DNA from 2 places in the Desulfitobacterium sp. genome. Region 2 is predicted to be linked to the other one. Evidence: riboswitches for the same ligand, from Rfam matches in the RefSeq annotation. Region 2 holds a riboswitch; the other holds the start of a gene.
What was found. Region 2 has a riboswitch for lysine ahead of AC1U9U_RS01880 (transporter substrate-binding domain-containing protein). Riboswitches for the same ligand answer to the same signal wherever they lie in the genome.
Positions count from the first base shown of each region.

Region 1: another riboswitch for lysine. It lies ahead of AC1U9U_RS12335 (transporter substrate-binding domain-containing protein); the one in region 2 lies ahead of AC1U9U_RS01880 (transporter substrate-binding domain-containing protein).

Region 1 covers NZ_CEVWNY010000091.1:4,086-9,496, forward strand. Annotated here, with positions in the region: gene AC1U9U_RS12320 (sensor histidine kinase) at 1-1,150, opposite strand, end outside; gene AC1U9U_RS12325 (response regulator transcription factor) at 1,143-1,838, opposite strand; gene AC1U9U_RS12330 (DUF4342 domain-containing protein) at 1,804-2,388, opposite strand; lysine riboswitch at 2,626-2,809, shown strand; partial or broken gene AC1U9U_RS12335 (transporter substrate-binding domain-containing protein) at 2,964-3,799, shown strand; gene AC1U9U_RS12340 (amino acid ABC transporter permease) at 3,862-4,623, shown strand; gene AC1U9U_RS12345 (amino acid ABC transporter ATP-binding protein) at 4,656-5,384, shown strand.
Region 2 covers NZ_CEVWNY010000005.1:27,107-51,357, forward strand. Annotated here, with positions in the region: gene AC1U9U_RS01835 (cell wall-binding repeat-containing protein) at 1-694, opposite strand, end outside; gene AC1U9U_RS01840 (pyridoxal phosphate-dependent aminotransferase) at 899-2,086, opposite strand; gene AC1U9U_RS01845 (quaternary amine ABC transporter ATP-binding protein) at 2,490-3,734, shown strand; gene AC1U9U_RS01850 (ABC transporter permease) at 3,703-4,539, shown strand; gene AC1U9U_RS01855 (glycine betaine ABC transporter substrate-binding protein) at 4,640-5,542, shown strand; gene AC1U9U_RS01860 (manganese efflux pump MntP) at 5,600-6,169, opposite strand; gene AC1U9U_RS01865 (ABC transporter ATP-binding protein) at 6,410-8,254, shown strand; gene AC1U9U_RS01870 (amino acid ABC transporter ATP-binding protein) at 8,378-9,121, opposite strand; gene AC1U9U_RS01875 (amino acid ABC transporter permease) at 9,139-9,903, opposite strand; gene AC1U9U_RS01880 (transporter substrate-binding domain-containing protein) at 10,038-10,892, opposite strand; lysine riboswitch at 11,134-11,315, opposite strand; gene AC1U9U_RS01885 (hypothetical protein) at 11,522-11,782, opposite strand; gene AC1U9U_RS01890 (DUF2680 domain-containing protein) at 11,922-12,371, opposite strand; gene AC1U9U_RS01895 (response regulator transcription factor) at 12,607-13,302, shown strand; gene AC1U9U_RS01900 (sensor histidine kinase) at 13,292-14,839, shown strand; gene AC1U9U_RS01905 (cytochrome c biogenesis CcdA family protein) at 14,968-15,639, shown strand; gene AC1U9U_RS01910 (TlpA family protein disulfide reductase) at 15,685-16,296, shown strand; gene thpR (RNA 2',3'-cyclic phosphodiesterase) at 16,317-16,880, opposite strand; gene AC1U9U_RS01920 (Ger(x)C family spore germination protein) at 16,898-18,070, opposite strand; gene AC1U9U_RS01925 (GerAB/ArcD/ProY family transporter) at 18,067-19,206, opposite strand; partial or broken gene AC1U9U_RS01930 (spore germination protein) at 19,157-20,759, opposite strand; gene AC1U9U_RS01935 (LysM peptidoglycan-binding domain-containing protein) at 20,951-22,510, opposite strand; gene AC1U9U_RS01940 (YitT family protein) at 23,085-23,897, opposite strand; gene brnQ (branched-chain amino acid transport system II carrier protein) at 24,229-24,251, opposite strand, start outside.

The DNA of each region.
Region 1 (5,411 bases), on a different contig from region 2:
GCTTAAAAAGCTGTTTATCAGCATAAATATAAGCGGGCCTGTTTAAATCCATTTCAAAATTATGATTTGGATCAATCATTTGTGTTTTACAGACTATCTCATCTACTATGTCGCAAGCGTCAAAATACTGTTTGTGAAGCTTTATGGTTTCATTATCGCCGCGCGCAAGAAAAAGAAGCTGCTCCACTAACTCCTTCATACTTTTTGTCTCACTCTTAATTGCATCAATAGCTTCTTGCATGGTTTTCTCATCTTTTTTACCCCAACGATCCAGGAGATTTACATATCCTTGTATAACAGATATTGGTGTACGCAGCTCATGGGATGCATCTGAAACAAATCTCAGCTGTGATTGATAAGAAGCATTAATACGATTTAGCATACCATTTATAGCCGACGCCAAGTCTTTGAGCTCATTTTGGGAACCGTCCACCGATAGGCGCCTGTCAAGCCTACTTGCATCAATATCGCTAATAGCACCGGCTAGATCTTTGATATCTGTATCCTCTGCCATAGAACGCCTATAAAATACTTCATCATTAAGTTGCCTGGTGGTTTCTGCCATCTCAGACAATGGTTTAAGAGTAATCCGAATCAATCTTGAACCCTTACCAACATTCCTTATTAAAATTAAAAGCTCAAATATAAAGACAATAAATAATAAAGATAATAGCAGCTTTAAATCAGCGCCCAAATCGTATACTATTTTGTATGGTATGCCATTAATAAAGAACGATATGTTATACTTTACTAAACCGATTTTTTCCCAAAAGCGCACAACTTTATGAGCCCCTGGCGCACTAATACTCCGTTTTGCCGCCGGGGCCTTTACCGGCAAATGCTTTTGTATGCTGCGGGGGAGCTGGACGCCCTTTGGCGATTCCTCCATAATCAAGACTTGATAGCTTCTGTTGATATCATGTATTGACTGTAGATTATCAGAAGTTAGGTTAATAGCTTCAATTATATCTTGTGCTCTTTCTTCTGCCTTCCACAAAGTAACAGATAGACTCATTAAAAAAACAAGGATATTAATTGCTAAAAATCCTGAAAACAACCTTCCGATCATTCCCATATTCAGTTTTATTACAAGGGATGAACGGATTTTATCAGCTATACTGGTGGAAGATGCACTTTTCGTATTACTCATCCTTTATCACGTACCCCACCCCACGAACAGTATGGATGAATTTTTGACCGAAGGGTTCCTCAATCTTTGCGCGAAGATATCTAATATAGACATCCACTGCATTTGTCTCGCCTGAGAAATCATAGCCCCATATATGTTCAAGCAAAGTTTCTCGATTTATAACTATATTTTTGTTCTCTAAAAGGTATTGTAGTAAATCGAACTCGCGTTTTGTTAAATCAAGGGTGTTATCCTTAACCCGAACTTCTCTTTTCATAGGATCAAGGCATAAAGCTCCCGCCACAAGTTTCGATGGTGCTTTCATTTCATTGCGTATCGCCTTTTTCCTAAGAGCCGCCCTTATTCGAGCGAGCAATTCCTCAATGGCAAAGGGCTTAGTAATATAATCATCGGCACCCCCATCAAGCCCAGTAACTTTATCTACCACAGCATCCCGAGCTGTAAGAAGTATGACGGGTATATTGGAGAATTGGCGAATCCTTCTAAGGACTTCAATGCCATTTAAACACGGCAGCATAATATCAAGCAATACCAGATCAAAGGGGCGGGTTTTTGCAAGTTCTAACCCGTCCCTCCCATTAAATGCCTTTTCGACTTCATAACCTTCAAACTCCAGCTCTAGCTCTATAAAACGTGCTATCCTTTCTTCATCTTCAATTATTAGGATTTTCCCCATTAGTTCTCCCATTTTTACAATCCCTAACTTCCTTTTTTATATTCTCAGCCGCTTGGGCAACTGAATCCAAGGCCTGATTAACATTGTCTTTACCCAAGTCGGGACCGGTAAACATATACCTGTACCCGAAGAAGAGTCCTATGATTATAATGGGAACTGTAATCCAGAACGTGAACAATAATAGAACTACCAGTACCGTCACCGGAATAGTTATTATATTTTCTCCGTCTTTTTTAACTTCAAAGCTGTTTTTATTGCCTTTGCTTATCATGGTCCCGCACCATCTCAAAAACTTACTCAGCAACTCTCCGGAAGAACTGCCATTTTCCTTCTTGAATTCCTCCCTAGACTTTCTCTCGCGGTAATCCTCTTCCGCCTTTTGCTGTGTACCTCTTGAATTGTAATAACCGCCTCCCTTGGGTGCAGGAATGCGATTTTGCTTTTCGAGGTTGATGATAGCTTCAAGAATATCCCCGTCTGTTTTCTCAAGCTCTGCCTTTGCTTCGTCATAGGAAAGGTTGGCTCGCTCGCGCAATTTTTCTACCTGCTCAAAAGTAACCATAAATATAGCCTCCTGTCATCTAATATGGCTTTATTATAGCAACACAAACTTTAAGGATAATTCAAGAAACATTAAAATTACATTAGAACTAACTTTACCAATCTATCTGTCAAATTTATAAACTAATATAATTATCTTACCATCTACTTGGTATGAGCACAACACGTTTTAACATCGGTTGACAGACATTGGAGTTTGGTATATACTAAGAATAATTTAATAATGCCTCACTTTTTCAAGTGAGGTAGAGGCGCGGTGTTTAATAGCCCTTAGCGGAGTTTGAGAAGGCAGTGATGCTAAGGAGAAGGAAATGCCGCCGAAGCAAATAGTATTCTCAGTATTATTTGCTGGGCCTGCAGTTAAGAACTGTAGGACTGTCTCGATAAACAATCCTGATTTATCGAGTTGTGCTATCTCATTGGGAAAAGGGGAGGATTTAGGTGTAAGTATAATATTACGACCTGAGTTCATCTCAGGTCGTTTTTTTTGTTATTCAAAATCAGCGACTTCAGCGATCAGTCTATGAGTTTGGTTGTGAAGCAAATATCTTAAAATAAACAAGGGAGAGATTAATTATGAGTAAAAAAATGTCGTTTTTATTAGCACTGTCTTTATCTGCAATGGTGCTATTTACCGGATGCGGTTCATCGGGCAGCACCCCAAAAGCGCCGGAAGAGATTAATGTCTTTAGAGTAGGTCTTGAAGCCGACTACCCGCCCTTTAACTGGACTCAAATCGACGATCAAAAGGCGGTGTCCCAATTGAAGGCGATGCGGAGTATGCAGGGGGATACGATGTGGAAATTGCTAAAAGAGTTGCCCAGGGTTTAGGAAGAGAATTAGTTATCGTAAAAACCGAATGGGGCGGCCTGCTCCCGGCATTAGAATCAGGTAAAATCGATGCCATTATCGCGGGTATGTCGCCGACAGACGAACGCAAGGAGACCATCGACTTTTCGGACAACTACTATAAATCAGATCTAGTGATGGTGGTGAAAAGGGGAGGCCAATGCGAGGGAGCATCTTCAATCCAAGATTTTAAAGGAGCTAAAGTAACTGCGCAATTGAGCACCTTCCATTATACGGTCATTGAGCAAATTGACGGTGTAATTAAAGAGCCCCCCATGGATAATTTCTCGGCGATGAGAGTCGCCCTAGAAGCACAGATGATCGACGGATATGTCTCGGAACGCCCCGAAGCCGTTAGTGCCACCTCGGCAAATGAAAGTTTTGCCATGGTAGAGTTTAGCGATGGTTTTGAGACATCGGACGATGATACGGCCATCGCCATAGGCCTCAAAAAAGGCAGCAAATTGAGAGAACAAATTAATGAAATATTGTCGGGCATTTCGGAAGAAGAGCGCAATGAAATCATGGACTCCGCTATTAAAAATCAACCCGTCGTTGAATAAAAAAGCAGACCAGCTGCGCCCCGGCGCAGTTGGTCTGCAAATCTCAAAGGGGGGAGAATGTTATGACCTATGAATGGTTAGTAAAAATTGTATTAAACTATTGGCCGATGTTTTTGCGCGGGGCACAAATGACATTTGTTATCTCCATCATCAGCACGATTTTAGGGTCTATTATCGGGATATCCATAGGAGTTGTCCGAAGTATTCCAATGCCTGAACGGCGGACTAAAAGAATATTTGTCAAGTTCATCAATACCATTCTTTCTTTTTACATAGAGTTTTTCCGAGGGACTCCCATGATCGTGCAAGCCATGGTAATTTATTACGGTTCCGCTCTGGCCTTCAATTGGCACATGAATCGCCTTTTTGCGGCGATCTTCATAGTCTCCATCAACACCGGTGCTTACATGGCGGAAATTGTTAGAGGGGGCATCGCCTCTATAGATAAAGGACAGTTCGAAGCTGCCCACGCCGTAGGTATGAATCACCTCCAAACTATGGTAAACGTAGTACTGCCCCAAGTAATTCGCAATATATTGCCCGCCACCGGCAATGAATTCGTAATCAACATTAAAGACACCTCGGTGCTCAATGTAATTTCTGTAAATGAACTGTATTTTCAAAGCAAATCCATTGTGGGGCACAATTATAGATATTTTGAAACATTTTTTGTCGCCAGCATTATTTATTTTGTTATGACTTATACTGTGACGCGGATTCTTCGTTATATCGAAAAGAGACTAGACGGACCGGAGAGTTACGATATTATTGACAATTCAATGCCGGGGGAAGGCCTCAAAGATGCTCTATTTAAGACAGCATAGGCATTTAATTCGGCGAGGAGGTGGACACGAATATGGATAAAGCAATTGACATTCGACATTTAAGCAAATCCTTTGGCACTAACGAAGTCTTGAAGGATATCAATTTCTCGGTAAATAAAGGAGAAGTAGTTTGCATCATAGGTTCCTCGGGATCCGGAAAATCTACTCTCCTTCGATGCGTGAATCTTTTAGAAAAACCCAGCGGCGGTCAAATCGTTTATGACGGCAAAAATATATTAGATGATAAGCACGATATCTATGCCTATCGAAGGAAACTCGGCATGGTCTTCCAGCAATTTAATTTATTCAACAACCACGATGTTTTAAACAACTGTGTGGTGGGCCAAACCAAGGTTTTAAGGCGTTCAAGAGAAGAAGCGGTAAAAGTCGCGATGAAATACTTACAAGTGGTGGGAATGGATCAATATGTCCACGCCAAACCAAAGCAATTATCCGGCGGACAAAAACAAAGAATGGCCATCGCCAGGGCGCTCTCCATGGAACCAGATGTGATGTTGTTTGACGAACCCACCTCATCTCTCGATCCCGAGATGGTGGGGGAGGTGCTCATAGTCATGAGACAACTTGCCGAAACCGGCCTTACTATGTTAATAGTGACCCACGAAATGGGATTTGCTAAGGAGGTATCTGATCGCGTGGTCTTTATGGATAATGGAGTTATCGCAGAAGAAGGAAGTCCGGAGCAAATCTTTAACAATCCCAAGCAAAAACGCACTAAAGAATTCCTAAAGCGCATCTAAAGGCGCCAGGCATATTGATATTCATTG
Region 2 (24,251 bases):
CGCCGGAGGTGCCGCCAAAAGTATGAGCACTCAGAAACTCTCCATTATGGTTGTAGCTGACATAAATGGCATCACTACTTCCTTTGCTTAAGCCGGCCATATCTCCATCACTGGATTCCGATTCGCCGACAACAAAGAAATCCCCTGCATCTGTCTCCACGACTCCGTTATAGATGTCCAGCTTGCTCCCACCGAAATCTTTTGACCATTCCACATCCCCTGTGGAATTAAACTTGACAATTATGGCATCCACATTGGAAATATCCCGATCCCCTTCGCGAATCTTTTTACGAGAGTTGGCCATATCCATATCGATGGAGGAGCTGGAACCCACCGCTATGTACCCCCCATCCTTCGTTTGCTTTACACTTTTGAAGCTATCAATTGAACTGCCACCGAAGGTTTTGACCCATTGGACCTCACCATTAGCGGAAAATTTGACAATAAGCGCATCTGAATATTTCTTATTTAGCCCCTCTAAATCCCCATTGTTGGAGTTGCTATGCCCTACTACCACATAGCCTCCATCCTGCGTTTGATCCACGGCATTAAAAACTTCCCAATCAGAACCGCCAAAAGTTTTCACGGTAGGGGCAAAATCCGCCCAAGCAGAAGTAGGAAGAAACAACACCCATAATAAGCTTAAAAAAGCCAGAGTAATAAATGGCTTTTTTCTGATTTTTATTACTTTCATCTCTCTTCCTCCTTTACCTTTACTTAGCCGGTCCTGATTTTTGCACGAATATTTATATATAAATCTACCATACTTTTTCCTTTATAAATCTTAAATAATTCTTAAATTAATATAAACAAAAAAACAAAAGCTTACACGATTTTAGAAACCTAAGTAAGCCTTTGTTAATCACTGACGTATTTATCAGAATGTATCTGACAGTAATTAAGCCTTTATTTCTTCGATCAGGGCTTTAAATTCCGGCAGAGCTCTCTCAATTGTTTCATAAGCCACACAATAAGCAATTCGAGCATAGCCTGGGCAAGCAAAGGAAGTACCGGGGACAATAAGAATATTTTTTTCCTTGGCCAGATTACAGAATTCAACATCATTGTCCAGGGGAGTCTTTACGAACAGATAAAAGGCCCCTTCGGGTTTGATACATTCATAGCCATAGGATAAAAGTCCATTATAGAGAAGCTCACGGTTCCGATTATAGCTGTCCAAATCCAGCTGGGCATCAAGGCATTTGGCAATTACTTTTTGGAATAAGGAGGGTGCATTAACAAAGCCCAAGATCCGATTGGCAATATTGGCAGCGGCAAGGACATTTTCATAATCGGCAACCTCACCGGGAATCACTAAATAACCGATTCTCTCTCCCGGTAAAGATAGTGACTTGCTGAAAGAGTATCCTACAATGGTATTCTCATAATACTTAGTTAAATAAGGCACTTCCACCTGGTCATAAGCAAGCTCCCGGTAAGGTTCGTCTGAAATCAGGTAGATCTCTGTGCCGTATTCCCGCTGTTTCTCTCTAAGAATACCCGCGAGTTCTTTAATAGTTTCTTTCGAATACACCACACCGGTGGGGTTATTAGGGGAGTTGATCAGTACTGCTTTAGTCTTGGGACCGATTTTCTCTCTAAATTCCACCAAATTAGGTTGAAAGTCCGACCTATTAGGTGAAATGATGACAAGCCGACCTTGGTAATTTTGGACATAATTACGGTACTCACCAAAAAAGGGAGCAAAAACAATGACCTCATCTCCAGGATTGAGTAGGGTCTTAAAAATTACATTCAGGCCACCGGCTGCTCCAACGGTCATCAGGATATTCTCATAGGTAAACTTAGTGCCAAAGCACATATTTAGTGAGTTAGCGATTGCCTCCCTGACACTCTCAAATCCGGAATTATTCATATAACCATGAACAGCCATAGAGTTTTCTTCGTTAATTATCTCTAATATCGCCTTTTTCACCGCAACCGGTGGTTCCACGCTGGGGTTACCCAGGCTAAAATCGAAGATATTCTCTGCACCATATATTGAGGCAAGGCGTTTTCCTTCCTCAAACATGGCCCGAATGATAGAGCTGCTTTTGACTTGCTCCCTCATAGTATTTGAAATCATAACCATCGCCTCACTATTAATCGAAGTAACTTCTATCATCATAACACCTTTTTTAACATATCGGCAAATCTTTATATTTTTTAAATCATCTTAAAGTTTAGATCTTTATCTTGTCTTTACAGTTATTTCTTAAAGTTTAGTGTTTGTAAGCATCTGCGACAAGGAGGGGTTCTTCAGCTGACAACTTATATAAATTATTGAGTGTGTCAGTATTTTGGAGGATGTTACCCTCTCCGCTAGGATATTTAAGCTCATGTCCTCTGAGGACGGCTCAGCAGGAATTATCAGACCTGAGCACTTTTGACATCCTGTTAAAAAAAGGTATAGACTTATCAAGTAACAACTCGCTCGTTTATGGAAGTTGTCATCAGCTATCCTGATGATTCTTGAGAGGAGGTCGAATATGAGCGTAAAAATAGAGGTTAACAATCTGGTTAAAGTTTTTAGCAATTCACCCCAGAAAGCCCTCAATCTCTTAGAGAAAGGCTTAAGTAAGGAGCAGATTCTTGCTGAGACCGGGCAAACAGTAGGTGTCAATAAAGTAAGCTTTACAGTAACAGTCGGGGAAGTCTTCGTTATCATGGGTCTTTCCGGAAGTGGTAAATCTACCATCCTCCGTTGTCTTAATCGCTTAATCGAACCTAGTGCAGGCTCTATCCTTATCGATGGTATCGATATTACAAAGTTAAAACCGCAAGAGCTTAGAAAGGTTCGCCAAAAGAAACTAGGAATGGTATTCCAACAATTTGCCCTCCTACCCCATCGTACAGTTCTCCAAAACACGGTTTTCGGCTTAGAGATTCAAGGAATAAGCAAGGCCGAACGGGAAAAAAAGGCTATGGAATCCTTAGCAATGGTAGGGCTTGCCGGTTGGGAAAATTCCTACCCCGATCAATTAAGCGGTGGAATGAAGCAACGAGTAGGGTTAGCACGCGCTCTCACCAATGACCCGGATATTCTGCTCATGGATGAAGCCTTCAGTGCATTGGACCCTTTAATTCGTGAGGAAATGCAGGATGAGTTGCTAAATCTTCAACAGAAGATGAATAAGACTATCGTCTTTATTACTCATGATTTGAATGAGGCTTTAAAAATCGGTGATCGTATTGCTTTCGTTCGGGATGGTTCCCTAGTCCAAATAGGTACACCGGAAGAAATTGTCGGTAGCCCGGCCGATGATTATGTAGCCAAATTTGCCCGCGGTGTTGATCGCAGTAAAATTCTGACTCTCAAGGATATCATGAAGCGGCCGCAGCCTGTTGTTCAAATTAAGGATGGCCCGAATGTAGCCCTTCAGGTCATGAAGGAGCACGGTCTTTCCAGTGTTTTCGTGGTGGATCGGAGCAAAGTATTGCACGGGCTCATTAATGCTGATCTGGCCATCGAAGCCCGCCAGCGTGGTGTTCAAAGTCTCCAGGATGTCAAGCTAATCCGAGTTCCAACTCGTGATGGAAATGTCCACGTCCAAGATATCTTACCGATTATCGCCAACAGCAAAGTTCCTTTAGCGGTAGTCAATGAAGAGAGGCATCTGATCGGTATTATTGTCCGAGGTGCCGTACTAGCAGCCTTAGCGGAATCAGTAAACACAGATATAACCACCGGAGGTGAAGTCAATGACACGAATACCTTTGGGGCAGTGGGTTAATAACGGAGTCGAATGGATGCTCTTGTATATGGGGGATGCCTTCGATGCCTTTACAAAATCCGTAACCCTATTTACAGAATTTATCCGGGATGGTCTAGGTATAGTTCCCTGGTATTTAATCATCCTTGCTTTCGCCCTCTTAGCTTGGCGGGCCAAAGGATGGCGTTTAGCCGTAGGAACAACGGCAGGGCTTTACCTGATCTATAATCTTGAACTTTGGTCTGCCTTTCTCGATACCCTAATCCTAGTCTTGATCGCTTCTTTTGTATCTTTTGTGATCGGGATTCCTTTAGGAATTCTGGGTGCACGCCATGATGGATTTCATAAAATCCTCTCTCCGATTCTGGACTTTATGCAGACAATGCCTTCCTTTGTCTATCTGATTCCTGCCTTGCTATTCTTCAGGCTTGGCACCGTATCTGCAGTCTTTGCCACAGTGATCTTTGCTATGCCTCCGGTTATCCGCTTAACGGATCTGGGCATTCGTCAGGTCCCGGTGGAACTGGTAGAAGTAGGAGAGGCCTTTGGCTCCGATTCCAAGCAGATGCTCTGGAAAATCCAATTACCCTTGGCATTACCGACCATCATGGCCGGAATCAACCAAACCATGATGCTTTCCCTTTCTATGGTGGTTATCTCTGCTATGATTGGGGCCCAAGGGCTGGGAGCCGGAGTACTGGCCGGAATCTCCCAGATGGATATCGGTAAGGGCTTTGAATATGGCCTAGCCGTAGTTATTATTGCTATGATTCTAGACCGACTCAGTCAAGGAATTATCCGTAACAACCGCATAGCGGCAAAGTAAATCTTAAGGGCACTGCCTTCCCAAAGGTTACCTTGCCTGGCTTAGCAAAAGCCAAGCGGATGGCTGCTAAATAAAAAAATCTATTGTAAAGGGTGATTAGGTGAAAGTACAAAAAGAAGTATGGAAAAAAATCCTATTATGGGCAATGGTGTCTATGCTCATTATCGGCTTGGTAGGATGTGGCACTACTTCAAGTTCAGGAGATAGCCAAGGTGGTAAAACCAATGGCGCAGACAAAAAAATCACCATCGGCTATGTGAATTGGGCAGAGTGTGTGGCAGTAAGTAATCTTTGGAAGGTAATTCTTGAAGACCAGGGTTATAAGGTAGAGTTAAAGAGTCTAGATGCCGCTCCCCTCTTTGTCGGATTGGCTGCGGGAGATTTAGATTTCTTTATGGATAGCTGGTTGCCGGTTACTCACGAAGCCTACTGGAAAAAATACCAAGATAAACTTGACGATTATGGAGTATGGTACGAAGGTGAAGCCAAGATTGGCCTTGTGGTTCCTAGTTATGTAGATATTAATTCTATTGAAGAACTTAATTCCCAAAAGGATGAATTTGGCGGAAAGCTCACCGGCATTGACCCGGGTGCCGGAATCATGAAAGCCTCAGAGGCAGCCATAACTGATTATAGTTTGGATTATGAACTAGTCCAAAGCTCCGAGGCTGCCATGCTCGCCGCTTTGGAAAAAGCCTATCGCAATCAAGAGTGGATAGCTGTTACCGGTTGGAGTCCCCACTGGAAGTTTGCTAAGTATGACTTAAAATACCTTGAAGATCCAAAAGGCTCCTACGGTGCCTCCGAGCACATCCATACCTTAGCGAATAAGGAGTTCACCCAAAATAATCCGGAAGTAGCCGGGATGCTGAAGAAATTCAAAATGGATGACACCCAAATCGGTACACTGGAAGCCTATATTAACGATGGTATGAAGCCGGAAGAAGCTGCTAAAAAGTGGAGCTCCGAAAACCAAGCCATTGTGGACGGCTGGATTAAGTAAACAAATAATCGAAAGTCCCTAGGATACCCTACAAAGGATTATCTTAGGGACTTTTTATCAATAACCGATGATCCCAAGATGCTCTAAAAGAATCTTCAGCCCCATAAGGATAAGAATCACCCCGCCGGCAAATTCCGCCTTTGATTTATAATATTCCCCAAATACATTGCCAATCTTTACTCCTAAAAAAGAAAAGGCAAAGGTGATCACGCCGATCATGGATACGGCAGGGATGATGTTGACCCGCAAAAAAGCGAAGGTCACACCGATAGCCAAGGCATCAATACTGGTGGCTAAAGACAAGAGGACCATGTCTTTTAGATTAAAACGGTCCTCAATTACTTCACAGGGGCCTCTAGACTCCTTAATCATATTTAAACCGATTAAAGATAGTAATATAAAAGCTATCCAATGGTCGATAGAAGTAATATAGGACTCAAATCTGGTTCCTAATAAAAAGCCAAGCAAAGGCATGAAAGCCTGAAAGCCACCAAAAAAAGCTCCGGTGACCAGAGCGGTTCTGTAACTCATCTTGCTCATGGACAATCCCTTACTGATGGCTACGGCAAGAGCATCCATGGAAAGCCCAACAGCGATAATGAATAATTCTAGATTTCCCATCAGCATACTTCCTAACTAAAACTATTTCAGGTTAAATAGACTTATATTTCCCCATATTTTAAATACCCCGAATTAAAATATTATATTATTTATCCACTATTTTCAATCGTATTTGCCCATGATTGATTTCTCCCCAAAAAAGTGACACCTGAACAAGAATATCCTATAATTACTATATATCCTCGCCGACAGGATTTCTAGGCATTATTATCCATAACTTTAGAAACGGAGCGAAAGAAGGATTATATGCGGTATGCCAGCGTCCCAGGTCGGAGCATCCACTCCCCCCTAACGGATAAAGAAATAGAAAACCGACCTAAGATAACCAAAGCTTTTCTCAAACGGATCTTGAGCTATCTTCTCCCCTACTGGCCCAGACTAGCCCTGGTATTCTTCGCCATAATTTTCTCATCGATCCTTGGACTCCTTCCTCCTCTTCTATCCGGGCGAATTATTGATGAGGGCCTAATCGGTAAAGACTTCACCCTATTGGTTCAGTTAATAATAATTTCTTTTGTCGTCCTCGTAACTTCCAACCTAATTAATATACTTGAAGGTTACCTAACCACCTGGGTGGCACAAAATATCATCTATGATATGAAAAATCAGATGTATAGCCATTTGCAAGAGATGTCCCATCGTTTTTTTACCAATAACAACCAAGGCGATATCATCACCCGGATGACCACAGATATTAATGGAATTCAAAGTGTGATTGTCGGTACCCTGACCAAGATTGTCAGCAACTCTATCATTCTAATTACAACCACCGTAGCCCTTTTTCAAAAAAACTGGACCCTAGCTTTAATCAGCCTTATCATCGTCCCTTTGTTCATCATTCCTACCAATCAAGTGGGTAACCGTCGTTGGTCCCTGACCATGGCCAAACAGGAACATACCGATGCCGCCAACCAGCTTTTTAATGAGACCTTAAGTGTGAGCGGGCAGCTTTTGGTTAAATTGTTTACTAGGGAGAACAAGGAATACCGGAAATTCGAAAAGATCAACCGACTAATCACCCGCTTGAGCGTTCGGGAAGTACTGGTGGGTAAAGGTTTTCGGGTTATCTTTGATACCTTTATCAACATGGGGCCCATGATCATTTATCTGGCCGGGGGTTATCTTATCATCAAAATGGGTTCAGACCTGACTGTTGGAGATATTACCGTGGTTGTCGCCCTCCTGAGCCGCCTTTATCGTCCCGTGGATGTACTTTTAACCATGCAAGTGGATGTAATCCGCTCTCTGGCATTGTTTTCCCGTATCTTTGATTATTTTGATATCCCTGTGGAAATAAAAAACTCCCCTCATGCCATCATCCCTAGGGCTTGTGAAGGAAAAATTGTTTTTGATAATGTATCCTTTGATTACGATGGCAAACCCATCTTAAAAGGTCTGAATCTTAACATCGAAAAAGGCAAGTCTGTAGCCATCGTTGGCCCTTCCGGAACCGGAAAATCCACTTTGGTTAACTTGATTCCCAGGCTTTACGATGTTACCGGGGGCAGAGTTTTGCTGGATGGCCAGGATGTTCGCGACCTTGACCTTGCCTATCTACGCCAAAACATTGGCATGGTTCCCCAAGATAGCTATCTATTCAACGGTACCATTCGGGAGAATCTGCTCTACGCCAATGAAGAAGCCACAGAAGAAGATTTGATCAGGGTTTGCCAAGAGGCCAATATCTTTGATTTTATCCGCGCTCTCCCCGATGGTTTTGACACTCTGGTGGGAAACAGGGGCTTAAAATTATCCGGTGGTGAAAAACAACGCCTCTCCATTGCCCGGGTTCTCTTAAAGAACCCCAAGGTTCTTATCATGGATGAAGCCACCTCTTCCCTTGATTCCATCAATGAAAACCTTATCCAAGAGGCTATCGAACCGATTCTTCAAGGCAGAACCAGTGTTATCATCGCCCATCGCCTTTCCACAATTATGGCTGTGGATGAAATCATCGTACTCCGGAACGGGGAAATCGTCCAGCAAGGTAGCCATTTGGAATTAGTGGAGCAGGAGGGGGTATATAAGGAACTTTATGAGACCCAATTTAAAGTAGCTTTAGAGGATATTAAAAACGACCTTGGCAGGTGAATACCAACCTGCCAAGGTCATCTTCTTCTTGAATAAGTGAAGTATCTTTCCTCAAGAGATTCTTTTGGTTAGAGTACCACTAAATACTTTGATAGTGCTCAGTCTGAAAGATCGCCTGCTAGCCTACACTTGCGGACTTAAGGTCCGCTTTAGGAACTCCCGGGTCCGTTCTTGGACTGGATTATTAAAGATTTGCTCAGGTGGTCCTTCTTCGGCGATAACCCCTTTATCCATGAATACCACCCGGTCGGAAACTTCTTTGGCAAATCCCATTTCATGAGTAACCACCAACATGGTCAGTCCGGATTCGGCCAGTTGCTTCATTACCTTGAGAACTTCCCCCACCATCTCCGGGTCTAAAGCTGAAGTAGGCTCATCGAAGAGCATGACATCGGGCTCCATGGAAAGGGCCCGAGCAATCGCTACCCGCTGCTTTTGCCCACCGGATAACTGCTTGGGCTTAGCATTGATGTATTGCTCCATACCAACCACTCGCAAGTATTTCATCGCTACTTCCTCAGCTTCGGCTTTGGCACGTTTTAACAACTTGATCTGGCCTACCATGCAGTTGCTCAAGACATTATGATTATTAAACAGGTTAAATTGCTGGAAGACCATCCCTAGCTTTTGCCGATATTGATAGACATCATGTTTATCGTCTAAGATATTTTCACCTTTATAAATAACTTGACCGCCACTGGGTTTTTCCAAAAGGTTAATACAACGAAGAAGGGTTGATTTACCGGAACCGGAGGAGCCAATAATGCAGACAACTTCTCCTTTGTACACAGAAAAATCGATGTCCTTCAAGACCTCATTGGCTCCAAAGGACTTGCTTAAATGTTGAACTTCAATGACTTTTTCCACAGGTTACTCCCCCTCTCCTACTTATTCTGCTGATTATGTCGCAATATATCTTCCGGTGTAGCTACCTGCATTTGATTCATAATATAGCTTTCCGGTCCATCCATTCTTCTCTCAATATAACGTAGAATCCTAGTAATAGTTAAGGTCATAATGAAATAGAATATTAGGGCTACAAAAAAGGCCTCAAAATACCTAAAGTTGTTTCCGGCAATCGACTTGGTTTGGAAATAAAGTTCCGAAACGGAGATAACGTTCAAAACCGCAGTGTCTTTAATATTAATAACAAATTCATTCCCTGTGGCAGGAAGAATATTACGAATGACCTGAGGCATTACTACATTAGTCATAGTTTTAATATGGTTCATACCAATGGCGTGAGCCGCTTCAAACTGCCCTTTATCAATAGAAATAATTCCGCCCCGCACAATCTCCGACATATAGGCCCCGGTATTAATGGAAACGATAAAAATCGCGGCGAATAAACGATCCATATGGATCCCAAAGGCAAGAGCTGTTCCATAGAAAATTACCATAGCCTGAACGATCATCGGGGTGCCCCGGAAGAATTCGATATAGAAGGCCAATATCCCATTGACCACTTTAAGAAGTATTCTTTTAAGTCCTCGTTCCGGCATCGGAATAGTACGTATAACGCCGATTAACAAACCGATAAGTGAGCCGATGATAGTACCAATAATGGAGATTAAAAGAGTGATCCCAGCTCCCCGTAGAAACATAGGCCAATTCTCGGAAAATATTCGAATAATCCACTCTAAGCTCATCATTCTCCCCCTTACAATATTGTCTGTAATCTCATTTGGTGGAATTCATCGTGTACTAAGCGGACAAAACCGACTGCATTTAAATGTAGCCGGTTTTATGAAACACTATTCGTAGTGACAAAGAATCTAATTACTTAGTTAGCCGCAGGTTGATTCTTAATAGCCTCGTCCATGATCTGGAGGCGTTCTGCTTCCGAGATTCCTTTAAGAATTTCATTGATTTTAGCAGTAAGTTCACTGCCTTTCTTCACTCCAACAGCAATGGCGGTATCATCGGGGGAAGTCTGGAATCCTTCTTTAAACTCAACCATTTTGAAGTCACTGTTAGCGGCTTGGGCACTGACACCTTCCGGGCGTTCGGAGACATAACCATCGATAAAGCCGGATTGCAAGGCTACCCGCATTGCCGGGAAATTATCCATAGCGGGTTCTTTGACGACACCGTTGATTTGGTCAATTACACCATAGTGGAAAGTATTCAGCTGGGCAGTAATTTTAGCACCCTTAAAATCTTGAATGGATGTGGCATTCTCATACTTGCTGCCGCTCTTTACCACCATCACCAAGTCAGATTGATAGTAAATATCGGTAAAATCAATGGTTTCCTTACGATCTTCGGTTGGAGACATACCGGCAATAATCGCATCGATTTTTCCGGAAGTCAAAGAAGGTGTAAGGCCATCCCACTCTGTCTTAACGATTACAAGTTCTTTGCCTAAGCCTTCGGCAATTCTTTTGGCGATCTCTACATCATAGCCCCCGGCATACTCAGCACCGCCATCGATTTTTACGCCACCATTGGAAGCATTCACTTGAGTCCAGTTAAAAGGTGCATAGCCGGCCTCCATACCAACTCTAAACACATTGTCACTAGATCCCGCCGGGGCATTATTTCCCCCACTTTGTTGCGTACTGCTGGAACCACAACCGGTTACCAGCAGCATTGCAGATACAACCACTGCTACCAATAATGATAATCTCTTTTTCATTATAGAACCCTCTCCTTCTTTTTTTACCATTATTATCTGTTTTTTTAAAATCCTTTGTCAATTATTCCTTGAAGATGACACATAAACTAGTCCGTTGTCATACTGAGCAAAGCGAAGTACCTTGATCCCAACAATAGGTATCGCTTTGCGGCATGGAAGTCCAGATGTTAAAAATAAAATAGACCTGAGACGGAACTCAGGTCATAAAAATCTTTTTACCCTAATTACCCCTCTTTTCCCCCGACGAGATAGCACAACTCAATAAACAGGGATGTCTATTGAGACAGTTCTGCAACTATTCACTGCAGACCCAGCAAATAATACCGAGCGTACTATTTGCTTCGGCGACATTTCCTTCTCCTTAGTATCATCACTGCTCTCGCTCCAAAAAGGACTAATAAACATCGCGCCTCTACCCCACCCAAAAAAGTGAGGTTACATATAGAATTATTTTAAGTCTACATTACTGTGGGACTTCTGTCAACCATTATCGCCATATAGCTTTTTGACACAATGCTCATAATATTAGTAAGGACAAACCGTATAAAGGAGTTTGAATATGGCAGAAAATAGTTTTATCCAAAAATGTTGCCAAAAAGTTTAAAGGGATGCGGGACGACTATGAAACATTAGATTTTAAACTGCATTACAGCCCTGGTTAGCTGACCGGATTTTTCTTTAGCGTTGCCTGCCAGTTCGATAACGTTTTGAGACATATCTAAGATTGCTGAAGCCTCATGGGCAATATTGGTCGCCCCCATGGCCTCTTCATTAGAGACACCGGCAATTCGGTTAATGGCTTCTGTCATACTTTGCATAGAAGCCGGCAATTCTTCTGAAGTAGAGCTGAACTCCATTACTACATCATTGATAGCTTTAGAATTGAGCAAAAAAAATGGCTTCCTTAATCCTTTCGGAACTAAGGGAAGCCATTTTATCTTTTGGGTCATAGTGATCAATTGCTCTGTCTATCTGGAAAAATTCTTTTTAATTCATCGCTGCTGTAACGATGGGGCGTGGAAATGCCGATTATCGGCCCAGATTATAACCAAAGCCTCCCCAGCCACAGCCACTCTGACCACGACCATACATTCCATAGCCTGATCCCATCATACCCCGGCCCCTACCATAACCGGTCCCGTTGCAATAAGCTTGGTTCTCCTCGATAACTGCTTCGAGTTGATCAGCTTCTTGTTGGGTCAGTGCGCCGGATTCGACTTTTTTAGTTAAGATATCCTTTTTCATTTCTAAAATCTCTTTTTGATACTCATCCAATTTGCCTGCTTCAGCGGCGATCATGCCAAAGCTTTTTCCTGTTTCGGCTCGCTCAGAGATTACACTATCCACTGATTTGCCCGTGAGGCCCGCTAAAGCTTCGGCAGGATTGCTGTAATTGGATGCTGCGAGTACGGTAGAGGAAGTTGCCCCAATCGCTAGCACAACAGCCCCGGCCACAATAATTTTCTTTAGTTTAGTCATGTACATTACCTCCATATCTTTATTACTCAGAATTACAGTGTTAACAACGAAATATGTTCTTCACCACTGATCCTGTGAGTATAGAATAAACTAAATCTGTGACATAACTATGTCATTAATATTCTAATTTTATGTTTTTAAATATCTGAATGCCATACTTCTGACACAGACTTTTTCTAGACTATACCTGATTATGATATAATCAGGTATAGGTAATAAATTGGAGAGGAACTTTATGTTAAAAATTCTAATCGCTGATGATAATAAACAGATCACTTCGATTCTACAGGAATACGCCAAGAAGGAAGGCTACCAGCCCCACATTGCCTTTGACGGTTGTGAAGCCTTGGCGCTTTTTCATAAGCTTCAGCCGGATCTTGTGCTGCTGGATGTTATGATGCCAAAAATCGACGGCTTCGAAGTCTGCCGGGAAATCCGCAAATCCTCTAATGTTCCTATTATTATGATTACCGCTCGTGGGGAAGATTTTGAGCGGATTATGGGCTTGGATATTGGGGCCGATGATTATATTGTTAAGCCCTTTTCCCCAGGGGAGGTCATGGCAAGAGTCAGAGCAATTCTCAGAAGGATCGGCCAATCCGATGAGCAGAAAAAACAAATTCATATCTTCGATAACCTTATGATCAATCTTGACGACTATATCGTAACTATTTCCGAACAACCGGTCTCTTTAACCAAAAAGGAAATCGAGATTCTCTGGACCTTAGCAACCAATAACAACAAGGTGTTTTCACGGGATAATCTCCTCAATAGCATTTGGGGTTACGATTATTTCGGGGATATTCGCACAGTGGACTCCCATATTAAACGCCTTCGTTCCAAACTGGATGCTTTTCCCCATCAATATTGGGAGATAAAAACCATCTGGGGCGTAGGTTATAAATTCGAGGGTATAATTAATGAAAAATAAAATCGCCTTAAAACTTACTCTTTATTTTTCCGTAGCCCTTCTTTTGTTCACTGTCATCATCGGCGGGGTTTTTATGACCTTATTCAAGGACCAAACAATAAAACTTCACCAAGCTGAATTAGCAAAGCGAGCTGCTTCCATAGCTTCTACCCTTTCAACCTATATCGAAGGTGACCAATCGGGAGCCGCCGGGGGTAACTTAGGACCGCGAAACGGCAACGGTTACATGGGCGGCATGATGTCCGGTGGCAGGATGGGCAGCGGTGGGAAGAATGGCATGGGCGGCATGATGTCCTACATGATGGGCTATGGAGCCTATCTAAGTTTTCTCGATGAAATCGCCATGACAGATGTCTGGATCGTTGATGAAAATCTTCAGTTGCTTACAATCGGCCATATGACCAATAGATCCATTGACTATTCAGACTTGCCCGCGGATGCCGACCAAGTTGTTAAAGAAGTCTTTCAAGGCAAGACCACCTTTAGCGAAGGATTCAGCTCACTCCTCAATACCCCCACCCTAACCGTGGGGGCACCGATTAATTCCGGCGGAAAAGTGGTCGGGGCAGTGTTGCTCCATTCTCCAATTGAGGGAACCACCGAAGCCCTTAAACGTGGGGGCGGTATCCTAGGTATTAGTATTGGGGCTGCTCTTCTTCTTTCCCTTTCATTATCTATCCTCCTGGCCTATACTTTTGCCAAGCCTTTAAATCTTATGAAGAAGTCCACCCTGCAGCTTGCCCAAGGCGATTACCTAGCTAGGACTGGGGTGCATCAGAAGGATGAGATTGGCGAATTAGCCTCCGCCATCGATATTTTAAGTGAGCGTTTGGAGTTAGCCAGCCACGAAAGTGAACGACTGGAACAACTACGCCGTGACTTTATTTCTAATATCTCCCACGAACTCAGAACTCCGGTTACAGTCATCAGAGGATCCCTGGAAGCTCTCTGCGACGAAGTCATCACTGATCCTAATCAGATTAAAGCCTATCATCAGCAAATGCTTAACGAAAGCATCTTTTTGCAGCGTTTAGTCAATGATCTCTTAGACCTAACCCGTCTACAGAATCCCGATTTTAAGATCGAAAAGAAAGAAATCAACCTTAACGATTTACTGAGTGATGTGATCCGTAGTGCCCAAAATATTGCCCGCAGCAAAGAAATCACCGTGAATCTAGAGAGTAGACCAACTAAAATACCCTTTGCGATTCAAGGGGATTATGTGCGATTGCGGCAGATGTTTCTGATCATCCTCGATAATGCTATTAAATTCTCCCCGCCCAAAAGTAAAGTTCTCGTCGTGCTGACCGGCAATACCGTAGCTATCATTGATGAAGGAAGTGGAATTGCTCCGGAAGATTTGCCCAATATTTTTGAGCGATTTTATCAAGGGAAGACTTCGGAAAACAAAACCGGAACCGGTCTGGGGCTGGCCATCGCCAAGCAAATTGCCGACCGGCACAATATTACCATTGCCGTAGAAAGTATGCTAAAGAAAGGAACCCAGTTTGAGTTTAATTTTGATTTACGGCCCTAGAGTCTAGATCCTTCACTTTGGCCCATGATGACTTGCGTAGTATAGTGTGACATTAGTTACAGTCATTTGGGGGGTATTCCCTTTAGAATAATATAACTCTAAACTAGATCAGAAAGGATGATGGTGGTGTGGAATACCTACTTTTGTTTCTGGAAGGAATAATTACCTTTATCTCCCCTTGTCTACTGCCGATGCTGCCCATTTACATCTCCTACTTTGCCGGACAGGGAACGGAGGGCAATAAAAAAAGAACTCTGACCAATGCTTTGGCCTTCGTTCTTGGCTTTACCTTAGTCTTTATTACCCTGGGGGCTTTTGCCGGAACCATGGGGAGCTTTTTACGGGAATATAACCAAGGGGTTAATCTTGTGACCGGGTTGATTGTGATTATTTTCGGGCTCAACTTCATGGGCGCAGTCCGGATTCCCTACTTGAATATGAACAGACAACTGAATTTAAATGTTCCTCAGATGGGATTTTTCCCTTCCCTGCTCTTTGGTATAATTTTCTCCATTGGTTGGACACCTTGTGTCGGCGCATTTTTAGGTTCAGCCTTAATGTTGGCAGCTACCGAGGGAGAGGGCCTTAAAGGAATTCTGATGCTCCTATGTTTTTCTTTGGGACTGGGAATTCCCTTTATCGCCAGTGCTGTACTTATCGATCGCCTAAAATCCACTTTTGACTTTATTAAAAGAAACTATCGGATTATCAACATAATCTCAGGAGGGCTTCTAGTCATAGTCGGGATATTAATGGCTACCGGGATGATGGGCTATTTCCTTGGACTACTTTCCTTCTAGCCCTAGGTCATAGCTATTAGTAAAAATGTTAAGGGAGAAAAATATATGAATAATAAAACTAAAGTTATCTTAGGTATCGTAGTATTCGCTTTATTCCTCGGGATTGCTTATAGTGCCTATTCCTCATTGTCTGCGAAATTTGAATCCGGCCAACAGGCCCGGTTAGGCCAGGGTGATGAGGCCTCCCAAGGTTCAGAAGATTCCCAAGATTCGGATTCCCCCCAGGAAAAGAAGAAGACCATGGCCCCTGATTTCACTGTCTATGGGACAGACGGCACCGAGTATAGGCTTTCCGATTTTCAAGGTAAGCCCGTAGTAGTTAACTTCTGGGCTTCTTGGTGTCCTCCCTGCCGTCAGGAAATGCCCCATTTCAATGAAGTCTATAGTGAATATAAAGATAAAGCAGCTTTTCTAATGATTGACCTGGTCGATGGTCAGCGGGAAACCGAGACTTCCGGGGTAGAATTTGTCCGGAAAGAAGGGTACGATTTTCCCATATATCTGGATAAAAATACGCAGGCGGCGACTAGCTATGGGGTAACCACTATTCCCACTACCCTGTTTATTGATTCAGAAGGTTATATCTTTACCGGCTATCGGGGGCCATTAATGAAAAGCACTTTGGAAACAGTCCTTGACAGCATGTTAAAAAAATAAGCTTTTCCCCCCCTTTGCGGCTATCTTATAGTAGCTGGCAAAGGATAATCGGAAACCCTGGTATAAATTCTTTTGTGTTGAATCTGCTCGCTTTTAAAGAGATGAATCCTATCTACCTTAATTGGGCTGAACTTCAGATCTTTGACCACTGCCTTAATCTCTGCGAATCCGGCTGTAAAGAGAATATCCTGACCAATCGTAATATGGGGGCTAAAGCGTCTTCTTTCCGGAGCGAAACCTATGGGAGTTAATGCTCTATCAACCTTTTTCTGAAGTGACTCTAATTCCTCTACATCACCCGTAAGGCCAAGCCACAAGACCCGAATGGATTCTTTGCCGGTGAATATACCTACTCCCTTTAAAGCCAGAATAAAGGGGGGTTCCTCTGAACATAATTTAAACAAGGATTCATCAATCCGCGACTTCTGAGTCGGCGTAATCTCATCAAGGAACTTTAAGGTTAGGTGGAAGTTATCACGGTGCTTCCACCTTCCTTTTTGGGCAAAACCCCGTAACCTTTGCTGAAACTCATAGATCTCAGTTTTTACTTCCTGGGCAAAATCAATTCCTACAAAAGCCCGCATATTTATCGCCCCTACATTTAAAAGTTAAACCCTTCGTTAGATGTTCCGAAGCTCTTGATTTTGGCATCAACCTCTACTTCTATTTCCGCATCTTGAAAATATTCTCGCCAGTTGGGCTCGATTTTCTGCCAATCCCGTGGGTGGTAGCGGTGCATCTGCTCAAACAAGCCGAAAATATCGGCGTTATACTCTTTTGCTTTACTAATAGTTGCTAAGACGATTTCTATAATTCTTTCTTCCGTAGCCTTTTCCAGGGTCGGTTGTAACTCCGACTTTAATTTCGCTACTTTTGCTTCGTGAACTATACCCCCCGTGCTAATCCGTATTGTAAATTTAGGTTTTCCGTCTTCGAACTTTGAAGAAACACGCCCTTTTGTACTGGTAAGATAATAACTAAATACAATATCGTCCTTAGTTACCGCGATGGGTATTTCCGGTTCCTTTGGGTTTCCAACACCTAAAAGATAGCCTAATGCCTCTTTTTCATTTAACCAGCCAACCAATTTATTTTCACGAATTACCCCAAAACCCTCAATCTTTACTGAACTTTCAACGGGTTTTTCACCTTTTTGCTTAGGAAATATCAATATCTTAGGAATAATAGTATCTCTGTCAGTTCTAAGCAGCTTTTTGCTTAAACCCAATAAAGTTACCTTTTTCGATACCCCGGTTTGTTCAGCAGTTTTTTCGGCAATTTTGCTGATCTCTTTGGAAAGAGTCGAACTGAGTTCAGGATTTGATTCTAAGATCTTGGCGGCTTCCCCCTCACAAACAAACATATCGACCCTAAGCCGGGCATGGGGAAAACGCAGGGTTGAGGCCATAAGAGCAGGTAATTCTTCTTGAGCAGCTCTCTCTCCTAAAATTATCGCCACGTCTTGTTCCCAAAATGCTTTCGCGGGTAAACGCCTTGTCATTTCGTTAAAGGCATCTTGAACGGTTATTCCCGTACCTTTAATTAAGATTTCTTCGGCAGAAGTATTTGGGGCTTCGGAATCAGTGGGTTTTCCGGATGGATTAACAATTCGGGTTGAAACTTGACAAAGATCCATTCCGTCTACAGTGACCCTATCCCAGGCTATGAGGGTCATAATAGCTAAATTCTCTACTTCTCTACTGTCCCAGCACCCAGCAATTAAAAGTAAACCGGCTAGGAGTGAACAGCATACAACGATACGGGCTTTCTTCATGAGCTTTTCCTCCCTTGCACCTTGCGCAGCCAAGCCGTTATCAAGAGAACACTTGGTATGAACAGCTCAAAAAAGAAGGCAAAAGGAGGCCAGTATACCTCCAGTACATGTGTTAGCTCCATGGTACTGCTTACAAAAACTACCGAAGCAAAACCTAAGGCGGCCCCCACGATCAGTACGATCTTTTTATGGGATTTCAAGCCAAAAACTTCAGCCACTACTACACTCCCTAAGAAATGAGTAAGGGTGAATTTTACAACTACCGAGGCAATCCAAAGAAATACAAGAATTGATTCAACACGCAAAAAGGTACGCCCAATCTCCAAGTAACGCACCAATTTCCAAAGGGGCAAATTGTAGCTTGCCACCAATTCCGAGCCTAAAACTAAGAGACAAAAAATAATATCTGCGGAAAGTACGATGATGGAGAATAAAAGTGCCCAGGCGCCTTTACCCAGCGCTTCCTTGGGTTTATTGATATTTGGCAGTAAAAAGGCCAGGATAATGCTTTCCCCAAACCAAGCTGCCGGGGTTATGGATGACCTTAATATCGGGCCCAATCCCCCCTCAAATATAGGCAAAAACTCTTTAAAATCCAGATCTCTAAGGGCTAAAAAAAGAATAATCGAAAAAATGCTTAAAAAAATCGGAAGAACAAATTGAGCCGAGCGGGCAATCACCTCAAGTCCTAAAATAGCACCGTAACTTCCCACCAAAATAAAAGTGAAGGTTATGAACCAGATGGGGGTTCTATCCAAGAACGAAAGGGTAATAAATTGAGCAAATTCTCGGATAATCAACATATTAAAAACAAAGAAAAAAAGTATGTAACTACCGCCCACAAGCTTTCCCAAATATTTTCCAAAAACCACCATGCTATACTGGATAAGAGTTTGACGGGGAAAGCGTTCACCGAGTTTACTTATTAGCCAAAGGGTAAAAAAACCTACTCCCGCAGCTACAGGGGGTACTAGCCAAGCGGATTGCCTGGCTACCTTAGCCGTGATATTAGGAACGAATAGGATCACCGTTGCCATTATGGTAAAAAACAAGAGGATAGTGAACTGGGAACCGGAAATACGCTCTTTATTGATTGGAATCTTCCTCCTCTTCAGTAGGCTTCTGAGGGCCCTGATTCCGGGCTTGACGTTCAGGTTCCTTTCCTTCAAAAAGCCGGGGACGGGTTATCATCGCCCACCAAGGGACGCGAATTACCGTGTCCTTAAAATCTCTTATGCTATAGGGGGCAATCGGGCTTAGATAAGGTACCCCAAAAGATCTCAGACTATTTAAATGGAAGAGTATAGTCATTAAGCCAAACATAATGCCTACCATTCCTAATATGGCGGAACATACCAAGAGGGCAAAGCGTAAAATTCGAATCGTCGTTCCCGCCGCATAGTTGGGCATTGTGAAGGAGGAGATGGCCGTCAATGCCACTACGATAACGGAAAGGGGAGAGACAAAACCGGCGTTTACAGCGGCTTGCCCAATTACCAAACCGCCTACGGTGCTAACAGCTTGACCGATGGTTTTAGGTAGCCTTACCCCCGCCTCCCTGAGTAGTTCAAAGGTAACCTCCATTAGGAGGATCTCCAGAAAAATAGGAAAGGGCAATTCCTGGCGAGCACCGGCAACTGTGAAAAGCAGGGACCGGGGAATCAGCTCCTGATGAAAGCTAAATACTGCTACTGTTAAAGCCGGGAGCATTAAGGAAAAGTTCAAGCCGATAAAACGTAGGATGCGGACAAAGGAAGAAAACTCCGCATTAAGATAATAATCTTCGGAGGCATGAAGAAGGATGGTGAAAGTACAAGGAACCACAAGGCACATGGGGGTATTATCCACAATAATTGTGACACGGCCTTCAAGGATACATGCCGCTGCCCGGTCAGGACGTTCGGTGGTGAAGATCAGGTTGAAAAGTGAAATTGGCTCATCCTGGATCATTTCCTCGATCTGACCGCTTGATAAGATTCCATCGACCTTGATTCGTTTTAACCTGGATTTCACCTCTTCGACTAATTTATCATTAACAATTCCTCGAATATAACATATGGCTACTCGGGTACGGCTAAAAGATCCCAATTCCAACTTTTAAAAGATTAGTGCGCAGTCGGCGGCGGATCAGTATCAGATTAGTGGAGATATCTTCAACAAAGCCATCTTTCGGCCCCCGTACAACCGGCTCTGAGTCCGGCTCTTTAACGGATCTGGTCTCACCCCCCGGAGCAGCCATGAGCAATGTTGAACATGTCCCTTCGATGAGTAAAGCAACTTTAGAATCCACAATTCCCTTGATTAATTCCCCCAGATCTTGAACCATCTCCGCACTGGCAGCTGTACTTAAACGATCCAAAACAAATTTAAGAACCTCATCCTCTTGAAGTTGATCCTCTGCCGAGCTAGAAGCCTCATGCATTAAGGGATCAAGAATATACTCGGAAATGATCTTAATGTCGGTAATTCCCCTAAGGTAAATGAGCACAGCCTTGTAGGGCTTATTGGCATGAAATTGGAACTCCCGAAACACAATATCATCACACAACTCAAAGGCCCCTTGAAGATAAGCCAAGTTATCTTCAAAAGAATGAGCCATAGGCTTTTGAGGGATTTCCCACTGTCTCTCCGCTTTATTAGCTTTTGGTATTTGTAAAGAAAGGGCTTTTTGCATGAACTTCTTAATCAACCTATTTCACTAACTTTCTTGAAATATTATAAACCCGCCTAATATATGCTTAGTATGTCAATAATTAGCACTATTCATGCTTAAGAGGTTCTCCTTAGGTAAAAAAGAGCTAAAAAAGTAGTTAGGCCTAAACCCAACTACTTTATAGGTATTATTTTTTTATCTCTGGTTTAACTTGGTCCTGAAAATCACTAATTCGGTATTACTAATTTTTGTCCTTCGAAAATAAGGTTAGGGCTCTTCAGTCTATCCTTATTAGCTTCAAAAATCTTTGTGTATAGTGAACTATCGCCATACATCTTCTTAGCAATAATCCCGAGGGTATCACCGGCTTTTACAATATACACTTGCTTTACGTCTTCTGCAACTAACGGTGCAAGAAGGCCTTCGGTTGGAAGGGTTAAGACCATTCCGGCATCTAAACGGTTATTGCTTTTGTTAAAAAGATCCCGATTGGCTTGATAGATTTTAGTATAGTTGTCATAGCTACCGTAATAATTGAGGGCGATCGTAGCTAAAGTATCACCGGGTTGGACTATGTAATCTGTCGCCAGGGGAGAGACGGGAACAGTAGTGTCCGGAATCGGCTCAACGAGGGCTAAGGATGCTTGGAGAAAATCAAAATAATCAAATGAGTTTTCCGGGGTTAATTCTGGAATTTTGATATCCACTGGAAGGTTGATATTTGAAGTATTCGTATTATAGTTGACAGTTAAACCCAGGATACCACTCATTTCCGGCGAATCCATGTCTGTGGTTGGCGTCGGCATCAATTGACTAATTTCTGAGAGATCAATTTGTAGATCGATGCTGCCGCTACTTTCAACAATGTAGCCATCTGCAATAGTATAGTTTAACCGGATGCCTTTATCTCCAATAAGGGTTACATTTCGCAAGGTTTCCATGATCGAATTGAATTTGTCCAAAGTTTTAGTTGCATCGATTTCAGTCTCCACAAAACTTTCTTCAAAAGACATGGAGCCATCTAAAGCAGCTTGCCCAGCCACTTCAAAAATCATCTTGAAATACTCTTCTAGTAATCCTAATGCCTCTTCATCTTGAGCAAAATTATTCACAGTATAACTGAGCAATTCCTTAAATCCTTTATCATCAAGACGAATAGAGAATTTTAGTGTGTTATCATTGGTGGGCACACTAATTACCTCAATATTTGGATTGAAACGATCAGCATAACCTACTAAAAAGTCTGTCCATTTTTCCTGGTAGTTTAAGCCAAAGTTCATGAGCTTAGTCATGTCCAAAGTGTTAAATTGCGGGTTGCCGGTATCGGCAATATCCATTACCATGTACTCTTTGGACCTAAACTCTTCCGGAAATGTAGCTTTGGCCATTTGCGGGAGACGGAAAATTTCTTTTAGTTTAGGATCTTCCCTGGTAAGATCCATATCTACCCAATAGGGCATACTGATTTCCATTCCTGCCATATTCAAATTCATAGCTACTTGGGATTGCACTTTGGTCTTTTCTTCATTACTATTTGTTTTTACAGTTAGTTCGAGGTTTGCATCTTTCAGCATAGCCGCAATCCGGTCTACTTGCTCTTGCATCATTGGATCTAGCCCCGAACCAGTTAGACCTATGGACATAGTGATATGTTGTTGTACTGAATTCACCTTTTGCATTTTCATTGAAGCATCAAAGATTGCTTTTTGGTTTGCTGTACACCCCGTTAGTACCAGTACAACTATTAGTAATATGGAAATCGCTAATAACTTCTTCCTGTTTTTCATTGAATACCTCCTCTTCCAAAAGAAATAATTGTAATATTTATAACAATTCTCTATGTGTCTACGAATTTCCTTTATAAAAAGTAATCTAAATTTTAGAAACTTAATCTAGATCAAATATCTCCACAATAAAGTTGTCACTTGCATCTTTGATTTTCTCATATTCGATGAGCGATTAAAGTGCTAGTCAGCCACTCTGAATCATTGGTTGCTTCAGCTTTTCATGCAAAGCCCCATAATAGAAGAAGGACTGCAGATACGATCAGAAAAGAAATACCTATTAACATCCACTTACTCCTTTTCATTAACTAACTCACCATTGGCATTTCTTTCCGTGCTTTATTAGTTCGAAATCAAATAATTAGCTTTAATGAACTAGTCCCTTAAAATTATTCTATTTTCCCCTAGGAAATCCTCCAAACCGTTTTATGTCATTAGCAACCTTATACCCTTTTGGAGAGTCTACTTTCAGAATTAATATTAATGGTAAAGGACTTAGCTCATGAATTCCTTGACGCTAAGTCCTTTTATATTTATCGGATTAACCAAGTTATGATCTTATTTAAGACTTATCTTATTAGTGAATGTCCTTCTTCTTGAAGCGTCCACCTTTTACTTCACCCACATCACTAATAATGACAAAGGCCGAGGGATCGATCTCCCGAACAATATCCTTCATCTTTGTTTCTTCCAATCGGGTAAAAACACAAAAGACTATGCGTCTTACTTCACCCGTAAAAGATCCTTCACCATTTAAAAAGGTTACACCACGACCTAGGCGCGATGAAATAGTATCAGCAATCTCATCATTATACTCACTAATAATGTAAATAGACTTCATATCATCAAAACCCTTAACTACAATATCAATGGTCTTAAAGGCGATATAATAGGTTAGCATGGAATATAAGGCGTTTTCTAATCCGTAGATAAAAGCTGCAACAGAGAAAATTATAACATTAAATATCATGATTATCTCGCCCACCGTAAAAGGTGTCTTTTTTTCGATGAGAATCGCTAAGGTTTCAGTTCCATCTAGAACTCCACCTGAGCGAATAACTAAGCCCACTCCAAAACCCAACATCAGACCGCCAAAGATAACTGCTAACAGTACATCATGGACAAAAGGTGTCATACTATGCAAATAACCTGTTGCTACTGACAAAATGCTAATTCCATAAAGCATACTTAAAGCAAAGGTTTTTCCAATCTGCTTGTAGCCTAAGAAAAAAAAAGGTAGATTTAATAAAAATAAAAAAACTCCTAAACTTACAGAGGTTAGGTGGGATAACATCATCGAAATCCCAGTGACTCCGCCGTCAATAATATGATTAGGAATCAACACACCTTCTAGGCCAAGGGCCATACTGGTTGACCCTAAGATGATCATGAATGCTCTTTTGACAAGATTTCTAGCTTTCACTTTTTTATGAATTTTTACGCTACCCAATTGACTTATTGCTGCCGCCTGATCCTCTCCCAATACGCATCACTCCAATTCTTACTATTATTTTTACCATTGTAAATACCTAAAAATTAATTTTATCTTTATCGTTGTTAGTATGCAATAGCCAGGTTTTAAGAAAGCCGGGCTCTCGCAATTTTTTTCTTTTTATATACCCTAGATATAAAATAAAAAGCAGAACCCTAAAATGAGTTCTGCATTTCAACCTAGATTCCTTTGTGAGAAAAGGGGACAGGTAACCTTGTCCCATAAAACATTACACTTCCGAGGGTCTATTGG